Regions from separate parts of the Massilia niabensis genome, predicted to be linked through region 4. Evidence: predicted binding sites of a transcription regulator. Region 4 holds the regulator's gene; each other region holds the start of a gene.
What was found. Region 4 encodes sigma-54, which starts transcription at its own class of promoters, with help from an activator protein. Its sites were predicted from a motif close to TGGCANGNAANCTGCTTT; they were not measured.

Region 1 (2,201 bases), on a different contig from region 4:
GACAGAGCCAGGGTGGGCTGGGCGATATAGCCGTCGGGTTTCGCGACCAGGCGGCGCCGGAAGTCCTCTATCTGCTGGCGGCTTGCAGCCGGGCCGATCAGCATGCCGTAGCCGCCCGCGCCGTGCACTTCCTTGACCACGAGTTCGTGCAGGTGCGCGAGCGTGTAGGCCAGGTCCTCGGGCTTCCGGCATTGCCAGGTCGGCACGTTGTTCAGCAGCGGCTCCTCGGACAGATAGAACCGGATCATGTCCGGGACGAACGGATAGATCGACTTGTCGTCGGCCACGCCGGTGCCGATGGCGTTGGCCAGGGTCACCCGGCCGGCGCGGTAGACCGAGAGCAGCCCGGGCACGCCCAGGGTGGAGTCGGAGCGGAAGGCGAGCGGGTCGAGGAAATCGTCGTCCAGGCGGCGGTAGATCACGTCCACCCGTTTCGGCCCGCGGATGGTGCGCATGTAGACCGCGTTGGCATTGACGAACAGGTCCTTGCCTTCCACCAGTTCCACGCCCATCTGCTGGGCCAGGAAAGCGTGTTCGAAATAGGCCGAGTTGTGCATGCCGGGGGTCATGACGACGACCGTCGGATCGTTGACGCCGCTTGGCGCCACCGAGCGCAGGTTTTCCAGCAGCATGTCCGGGTAGTGCTCGACCGGGGCGATGCGGTGGCGCGCGAACAGCTCGGGGAACAGGCGCATCATCATCTTGCGGTCTTCCAGCATGTACGAGACGCCGGAAGGAACCCGCAGGTTGTCCTCCAGCACGTAGAACTCGCCCTGGCCGGCGCGCACGATATCGACGCCGGCAATGTGCGCGTAGATGTCCGAGGGAACCTTAATCCCTTGCATTTCAGGGCGGTACTGGGCGTTCTGGTAAATCTGCCGGGCCGGGATGATGCCGGCTTTGATGATGTTCTGTTCGTGGTAGATGTCGTGCACAAACATGTTCAGCGCTTTTACGCGCTGAACCAGTCCGGCCTGCAGCGCCGTCCACTCGAAGGCCGGGATGATGCGAGGAATGGTATCGAAGGGAATCAGGCGCTCGGTGCCGGCCCCGTCACCATAGACGGCAAAGGTGATGCCGACGCGGCGAAAGGCCAGGTCGGCCTCGGCGCGCTTGCGTTCAATGCGTTCGGCCGACTGGCGTTGCAGCCAAGTGCCGAATTCGCGATAGTGTTCGCGCACTGAGGCGGCGTCGCCGGTGCCCAGGGCGGTCATCTCATTAAAAAAATTCGCCATTGCACGATTCTAGAGTTTCGATATTTTCTATCTATCAAGAATCGTGCCAGCGTTTTCGGCATTTTTCGGCCAGAAATGCACCTGCATGGTGCATATTGCCCTGCTACCGTCAGTTACCCGGCATGCTTATTTCAGTCCCTTCCACCAGTGCGCGAACGTTTGCCGTGGATCGTCCAGTTTGATCGGCTCGCCGATGCGTGGCGTCAGCAGCCTGTAGCGCTTGCCTTGGCTGGCCGCGACGGCCCGTTCGAAAGGCTCGTCCCAGGCATGGCGCGCGAGGCTGAAGCGGCCGGCATGGCCGCTCAGGAGCGTCCCTGTGTTCAGGATTTCGGCGGCGCGCGATGCTTCTTCCGGCGTCATGTGGATGTCGGCCCATTTGACGTTGTACTGCCCGGCGTCGAGCGCAACGAAATCGAAGCGCTCGAAGCGCTTGCCGATGTCTGCGAAATGGGGGCCGAATCCGGTATCGCCGGAAAAATACAGGCGCCGCCCCGGCGTCTCGAGCGCATAGCTCGCCCACAGGCTCTGGTTGCGCTGCATGAAACGGCCCGAGTAATGCTGCGCCGGCAGCACATGCACCCGCAGGCCAGGCGCAAGCTCGACGCTGCTGTGCCAGTTCATCTCGCGGATCTTGGCCGGCGCATAGCCCCAGTGCCGCAGGTGGGCGCCGTTGCCCAGGCCGGCAATGACCAGGCCGGTCCTGGGCTCGAGGGCTTTCATGGTAGCGTGGTCGAGATGGTCGTAGTGATCGTGCGTGATCAGGACGGCGTCGATCCCGGGCAGGTCTTCTACCGTGTACGGGCTGGTGCCCTCGAAGGCACGGACCATCCACGGTAGCGGCGCGGCGTTCTTGCTGAAAACCGGGTCGATCAGCACGCGCTTGCCGCCAATCTGCACGAAGTAGGACGAGTGGCCGAGCCAGACCACGATGTCCTGCTCGCGCGGCAGCGCCGCCAGGTTCGTCTT
Region 2 (2,201 bases), on a different contig from region 4:
TTCGCCGTTCATGCGGTCGATGAAGAGCACGCCCGGCTCGGCATGGTCGTAGGTCGAGGCCATGATCCGGTCCCACAGGGTTCTGGCGCGCACGCTGCGGTAGACGCAGAGGCCGTCCTCGCGCTTGTGCGCCCCGGCCGCTAACTGTTCTTCGCCGGGCTCGGCGCGGTGCACGAGCTCGAAAGGCCCATCCTCCTCGAGCGCACGCATGAAGGCGTCGCTGACGCCGACCGAGATGTTGAAGTTCGACAGGCCGCCGCCATCCTTGGCGGCGATGAAGCGCTCGATGTCGGGGTGGTCGATGCGCAGCACGCCCATCTGGGCGCCGCGCCGGGCGCCGGCCGACTCCACCGTCTTGCACGAGGCGTCGAACAGTTCCATGTACGAGACCGGACCGGAAGCGCGCGAGCGGGTGCCGTGCACGACGGCGCCGAATGGGCGGATCGCGGAAAAATCGTAGCCGACGCCGCCGCCGCGGCGCATCGTTTCGGCCGCTTCCGCCAGCGCCGTGTAGATGCCGGGCAGGCCGTCGTCAAAGCCGGTCACGGAGTCGCCGACCGGCTGCACGAAACAGTTGATGAGGGTGGCCTTGATGTTCAGGCCGGCGGCGGAATTGATGCGCCCACCGGGAACGAGGCCCTGTTCCTGGGCCCAGAGGAAGCGCTCGGCGATTTCCTCGCGTCGTTCAGCGGGCTCGCGCGCGGCCAGCGCATGCGCCACCCGGCGGCGCACGTCCGCGATCGAGGTCTCGGCGCCTTTCGCGTACTTCTCGCGCAGCACGTCGATCGAAACCTCCTGGGGAGGCAGCGCCGTGCCGAGCAGTTTGTCGTTTGCATTCATGGTGCCGCCTCTTCAGTAGACCACCGACATGAATGCAAGGTTTACATCTTGGGCGCCGTTTCCGTCAGGCGCGCTTCCAGCTCGGCCACGCGCAGCTCGAGCGCTTCGAGCTTGGCGCGCGTTTTTGCCAGCACCTGGGCCTGGATGTCGAATTCTTCGCGGGTCACCAGGTCGAGCTTGGAAAAGCCCTGGGTCATCATCGCCTTGACGTTGCGCTCGATGTCCTTGGCGGGCGAGCTTTCCATTGCCTGGTTGAGTTTGCCCTGCAAGTCGTTGAAGAAATTATTCATAGCCGTTGGTCCTGGTAATGCCGGCTGGCGCACCATCGTGGTGCGTCGCGGGCTGGTTTGGTGCGCTTCCACGCGCCACGCGGTCGGCACGCACGTATTTGTGATTCTTGACACCGAAAATGGGGCAGATGCGCGAAAAATCAAGCACATGCGATGCCATTTGGCGCTGGCACGCATTCTGCTAAAGGAAGGGTAAAGCCGCGATGTCAGCGATTGTAAACCATCCGTCCATCCGTTCCATTCCCAGGGGTCCACTCATGAAGAACAAGATAGCAAGCAAAACAGCAGCGCAGATGGCAAATAAGGCGGCGGCGTTCGCGCTGGCAATGATGGGTAGTAATTTGGCCATGGCGCAAGAGGCGCCGGCCCCGGAGCACGCCGTGTCGTACAACGTGGCGCTCGCCAGCGAATACCGCTACCGCGGCCTGTCGCAGACACGCTTCGATCCGGCGCTGCAGGGAGGCGCCGACTATACCCACAGCCCCAGCGGCTTTTATGCCGGCACCTGGCTCTCGACCATCAAGTGGACGAAGGACCTGGGTGGCGACGGCAACGTCGAAGTCGACCTGTACGCGGGCAAGCGGGGCCAGCTTACTGAGGCGATCAGCTACGACGTCGGCGGCCTGTATTACTGGTACCCGGAGAACGACCTGAACCCGAACGCGAACACCTTCGAGGTGTACGGGCAAATCGGCGTCGGCCCGGCCTACCTGAAGTATTCGCATTCGACGACCAACCTGTTCGGCACTCCGGACAGCAAGCAGAGCGGCTACCTGGACTTCGGCGCCAACGTGCCGCTGCCGGTCGCAGAAGGCCTGGTGCTGAACCTGCACGTCGGCCGCCAGCGCGTGGAAAACAACGGCGCGCTCTCGTACACGGACTACAAGGTCGGCCTGACCAAGGACCTGGGTTTTGCCAGCGCGTCCCTGGCCTGGATCCGGGCCGACACCGAGGCATATCTGAGCCCGCGCGGCCGCAACCTGGGCAAGTCGGCGGCCGTGGTGTCCATCTCGAAAACTTTCTGAAAGAGGCAACGCGATGAAACTGATTACCGCCATTATCAAGCCCTTC
Region 3 (2,201 bases), on a different contig from region 4:
GCGGCTGTTTGCGGCACCGGAACGCAAAAAGCCCACGAACCTGAATTCGTGGGCTTTGGCTGCGCGTGACCCGCCCTTGGCGCGATCCGGCAAACGATCAGCCCGGCTAACGACATCGCCCGGTTCATAAGACGGGCTTATGCACCTGCCATTACCTGCCGTCCCAGCTGCGTTCTCCGAGCCGCAGGCTGGCGGGCAGTTCCGGGTGCTGGATCAGGATCTGTTCGACCGGACCATGCGGCATGTACTGCACCGTCAGCCTGCCGTCGCGCGACGCCAGCACGTTTTCCGCGACGGGCAGTAACTCCTTGCGGTAATGGCGGTTCAGGTCGAGGTAGAGCTTGTGATCCACCTGGACCAGGCGAACGTCGCGGCCGTTCTCGAGCCGGTACTGCCCCTCGACGTCGTTTTTCAGCTCGATGGCTTCGCCAAGGCTGATCGGCGTCGTCAATAATGCGGCCGAGGCCTGCGCCGTCGACACCTGGGCGGTCGCGGCGTGGGCGGTCGAGGCGACTGCAGTCGAGGCAAACACGGAGGCGAGGGCAAGGCAAAGCAGGGCACGCATGGTCTTCTCCTTCATCGAAAGTTGAGTGGTAAGGCTCGTTGTGAAGGTTGGACAGGGCGGTTCCGGACAATGCTTCGCATATGTATTAAATTTCTCTGCAGCAGGATTGCCCGAGCCAGCTCATGCCCCTGGCATCCCCCGCCCAAAATGATGCGCTGCACAATGGCAGTGCGTGCTTGCGCCATCGCGCAGTGCATCCGCATGCCAACGCATGCGCCATCCCGGCTATCCCGCATTGGCACGGACCTTGCGTATTGGTAGGAGCGCAATGGAGCGCACGAGTCCTGCCAACGCTGGTAGAGCCCACCAAGACAACGACGTCTACCGGAGCATGAATGTCTTCATGTCGGGTACGCGTCGTTTTTTTTGCCTCACTACATTTGGGATGTGCGATGAATCATAAGAAAACCGAAGCGCCGAACGCCGTGCCAGTGCGCGCCGACGGGGTGAACCTCGAGCGCAGGAAAATCATGCATGGGGCAGGCCTGGCAGCAGGCGCCGGCCTGTTGGGGCTGGCCACGGGCGGGGTGTGGGCGGCAGGTTCGGACAAACCGGAAAAAGAAGAAATCAGGATCGGCTTCATTCCCCTGACCGATTGCGCCTCGGTCGTGATGGCCTCGGTGCTTGGTTTCGATAAGAAATACGGCGTCAAGTTCGTGTTGAGCAAGGAAGCCTCCTGGGCCGGCGTGCGCGACAAGCTGGTCAATGGCGACCTGGACGCGGCCCACGTGCTGTACGGCCTGCTGTACGGCGTCCAGATGGGCATCGGCGGCCAGAAGAAGGACATGGCGCTGCTGATGGGCCTGAACAACAACGGCCAGGCGATCACGCTCTCGAAACAGCTCGCCGACAAGGGCGCGGTCGACGGCGCGTCGCTGGCCAGGCTGATGCGCACCGAAAAACGCGAATTTACCTTCGCCCAGACCTTCCCGACCGGTACCCACGCGATGTGGCTGTACTACTGGCTGGCGGCCCATGGCATCAACCCCATGAAGGAGGCCAAGGTCATCACCGTGCCTCCGCCGCAGATGGTGGCGAATATGCGCGTCGGGAACATGGATGGCTTCTGCGTGGGCGAACCCTGGGGCCACCGCGCCATCATGGACGGCATCGGCATCACTGCCACCACCACCCAGGATATCTGGCGCGACCATCCCGAGAAGGTGCTGGGCAGCACGCTGGAATTCGCCAGGAAGAACCCGAATACCTGCCGCGCCATGATGGCCGCCATCCTCGAAGCCGGCAAATGGATTGATTCCTCGCTGGCCAACAAGAACAAGATGGCCGAGGTCATCGCCAGCAAGTCCTATGTCAACACCAGCAAGGACGCCATCGACCAGCGCATCATGGGCCGTTACCAGAATGGACTCGGTAAAACCTGGGACGACCCGAACCACATGAAGTTCTACAACGAGGGGACGGTCAACTTCCCCTACCTGTCGGACGGCATGTGGTTCATGACCCAGCATCGCCGCTGGGGCCTGCTGAAGGACGATCCGGACTACCTGGCGGTGGCCGGCGCGGTCAACCAGGTCAACCTGTACAAGGAAGCCGCTACGGCGACACGCACCCCGATCCCGAAAAGCCCGCTGCGCACCTCGAAGCTGATGGACGGCGTCGTCTGGGACGGCAAGAA
Region 4 (2,201 bases):
TTGCCGATCAGACAGCAACAGCCTCTCCGCCTTCAGGACGGCGCTTGAGCGCCTCGTGACTATGGTTTTGCAGGATGGTCTTGTACTTCATCACCTGGCGATCCAGCCTGTCCATGAGCAGGTCGATCGCGGCATACAGGTCTTGCGCCACACTTTCCACGTGCACCATCTTGCCGGAAAGGCGCAGGTTGATCTCGGCTTTCTGCCTTTTGTCTTTTTCAGTGAGGTTATCGATGGCGAGGATGACGTGGGAGTCGATCACTTGATCGAAATGGCGCGTGATGCGTTCCAGCTTGTTCTGTACGTATTCACGGATGGCAGGGGTAACGTCGAGGTGGTGACCGCTGATAGTGAGATTCATACACACTCCTTTGAAAAAGAAACGGCTGACGCAGCACGCTTGGGTCGCGCATGGCTGCCGTTGTTACAAGGATTTGCGGAGACTGACCGGAGGGATCTTGAGGGCCTCACGATATTTTGCAACCGTGCGGCGCGCGATGACCATGCCTTGTTCACCGAGCATTTCCGCGATCTTGCTGTCGGATAATGGGTTCCTGGGGTCCTCTGCTCCTGTCAGTTGCGCAATGAGCGCCCGGATCGCCGTCGAAGAGGCTTCGCCCCCCGCTTCGGTGGCGACGTGGCTTCCGAAGAAATACTTCAGCTCAAACATGCCGTGCGGGGTCAGCATGAATTTCTGAGTTGTCACGCGAGAAATCGTGCTCTCGTGTAGGCCTAGTGTATCAGCAATCTCGCGGAGCACAAGGGGACGCATGGCAACCGCGCCATGGCTGAAAAAGTTGCGCTGACGCTCGACGATGGCCTGCGAAACGCGCAGGATCGTGTCGAAACGCTGGCGCATATTTTTAATTAACCACTTCGCTTCCTGCAGTTGCGCGCTCATCTGGCCTTCGCCCTTGCCCTGCTTGAGCAGGGCCGCGTAGACGTTGTTCACGCGCAGGCGCGGCATGACTTCGTGGTTCAGCATTACGCTCCAGCCGGACCCGGTCTTGCGGACAATAACGTCCGGAACCACGTAGTCCGAGGTGCTCGACGCAAAGGCCGCGCCCGGGTGCGGATTGCACTGGCGGATCACGGCTTGCGCTTCGCGCAGGTCTTCGTCGTCGCAGTCGAGCGCCTTTTTCAGCTTGTTGAATTCGCGCTGGGCGAACCAGGTCAGATAGCCCTCGACGATTTTCAGGGCCATGCGCCGGGTCACCAGCGGCACGCCCGGCATCTGCCGGATCTGCAGCGCCAGGCACTCGCTGGCGCTGCGTGCGCCGACGCCGACCGGATCGAGGCTTTGCACCAGCGCCAGCGCGCAGCGCAGCTCGTCCATATCGACTTCCAGCTCTTCGGGCAGGCGCGCGTGGATCTCGTCGAGCTGCTCTTCCAGGTAGCCGTTGTCGTCGATGGCGTCGATCACCAGTTCGGCCAGCGCGCGGTCGCGCGTACTCGCACCCGTTACCCGGATCTGTTCCGACAGGTGCTCGCGCAGCGTCACGCCAATGGCGCCCAGCTGCGGCCGGCCATCGTCGTCGCCGTCGCTGCCGGATGCACGCGGCGCGTCGCCCCAGTCGGCATCGGCCTCGCCGCGCTCGACATCGCCGCCGTTGGCATCGAGCGCCTCGCCAGCCTCCCCTGGAGCGGCTGGCTCGTCCCCGTTCGGCGCCGGCGCATCGGGCTGCTGGACGGGCGAATCGTTGATGGCGCCGTCAGCCAGCAGGCGCACGGAATTGTCGAGCGGGTCGTCGATCCGCTCGAGCAGCGGGTTATCGGAGAGGATCTGCTCGATCTCCTGGTGCAGTTCGAGCGTGGACAGCTGCAGCAGGCGGATCGACTGCTGTAGCTGTGGCGTCAGCGCCAGGTGCTGCGAAGTCCGGAGTTGCAGGGATTGTTTCATGATGCCGCTTGGTTCTTCGTTTTAACTACATGCGGAAGTGTTCGCCGAGGTAGACGCGTCGTACCGACTCGTCGGCGATGATGTCGTCAGGGCGGCCCGAGGCCAGCACGGCGCCCTGGTTGATGATATAGGCGCGGTCACAGATGCCAAGCGTCTCGCGCACATTGTGGTCGGTGATCAGGACGCCGATGCCGCGCTCCTTCAGGAAGCGCACGATGCGCTGGATCTCGATCACGGCAATCGGGTCGACCCCGGCAAACGGTTCGTCGAGCAGCACGAAACGCGGGTTGGTGGCGAGCGC

Region 1: a site for sigma-54 is predicted at 1,267-1,284, ahead of ACFPN5_RS23455 (circularly permuted type 2 ATP-grasp protein). Genes of this name have one in related genera too.
Region 2: a site for sigma-54 is predicted at 1,298-1,315, ahead of ACFPN5_RS02520 (TorF family putative porin). Genes of this name have one in related genera too.
Region 3: a site for sigma-54 is predicted at 802-819, ahead of ACFPN5_RS05435 (CmpA/NrtA family ABC transporter substrate-binding protein). Genes of this name have one in related genera too.

What each region holds. Positions count from the first base shown of each region.
Region 1 covers NZ_JBHSMU010000019.1:22,241-24,441, reverse strand. The annotation lists gene ACFPN5_RS23455 (circularly permuted type 2 ATP-grasp protein) at 1-1,235, opposite strand, end outside; gene ACFPN5_RS23450 (MBL fold metallo-hydrolase) at 1,362-2,201, opposite strand, start outside.
Region 2 covers NZ_JBHSMU010000003.1:531,247-533,447, reverse strand. The annotation lists gene ACFPN5_RS02530 (adenosylcobalamin-dependent ribonucleoside-diphosphate reductase) at 1-840, opposite strand, end outside; gene ACFPN5_RS02525 (accessory factor UbiK family protein) at 882-1,130, opposite strand; gene ACFPN5_RS02520 (TorF family putative porin) at 1,424-2,155, shown strand; gene glnK (P-II family nitrogen regulator) at 2,169-2,201, shown strand, end outside.
Region 3 covers NZ_JBHSMU010000004.1:611,476-613,676, reverse strand. The annotation lists gene ACFPN5_RS05440 (hypothetical protein) at 152-565, opposite strand; gene ACFPN5_RS05435 (CmpA/NrtA family ABC transporter substrate-binding protein) at 1,036-2,201, shown strand, end outside.
Region 4 covers NZ_JBHSMU010000008.1:89,072-91,272, reverse strand. The annotation lists gene hpf (ribosome hibernation-promoting factor, HPF/YfiA family) at 8-361, opposite strand; gene ACFPN5_RS07345 (RNA polymerase factor sigma-54) at 425-1,900, opposite strand; gene lptB (LPS export ABC transporter ATP-binding protein) at 1,926-2,201, opposite strand, start outside.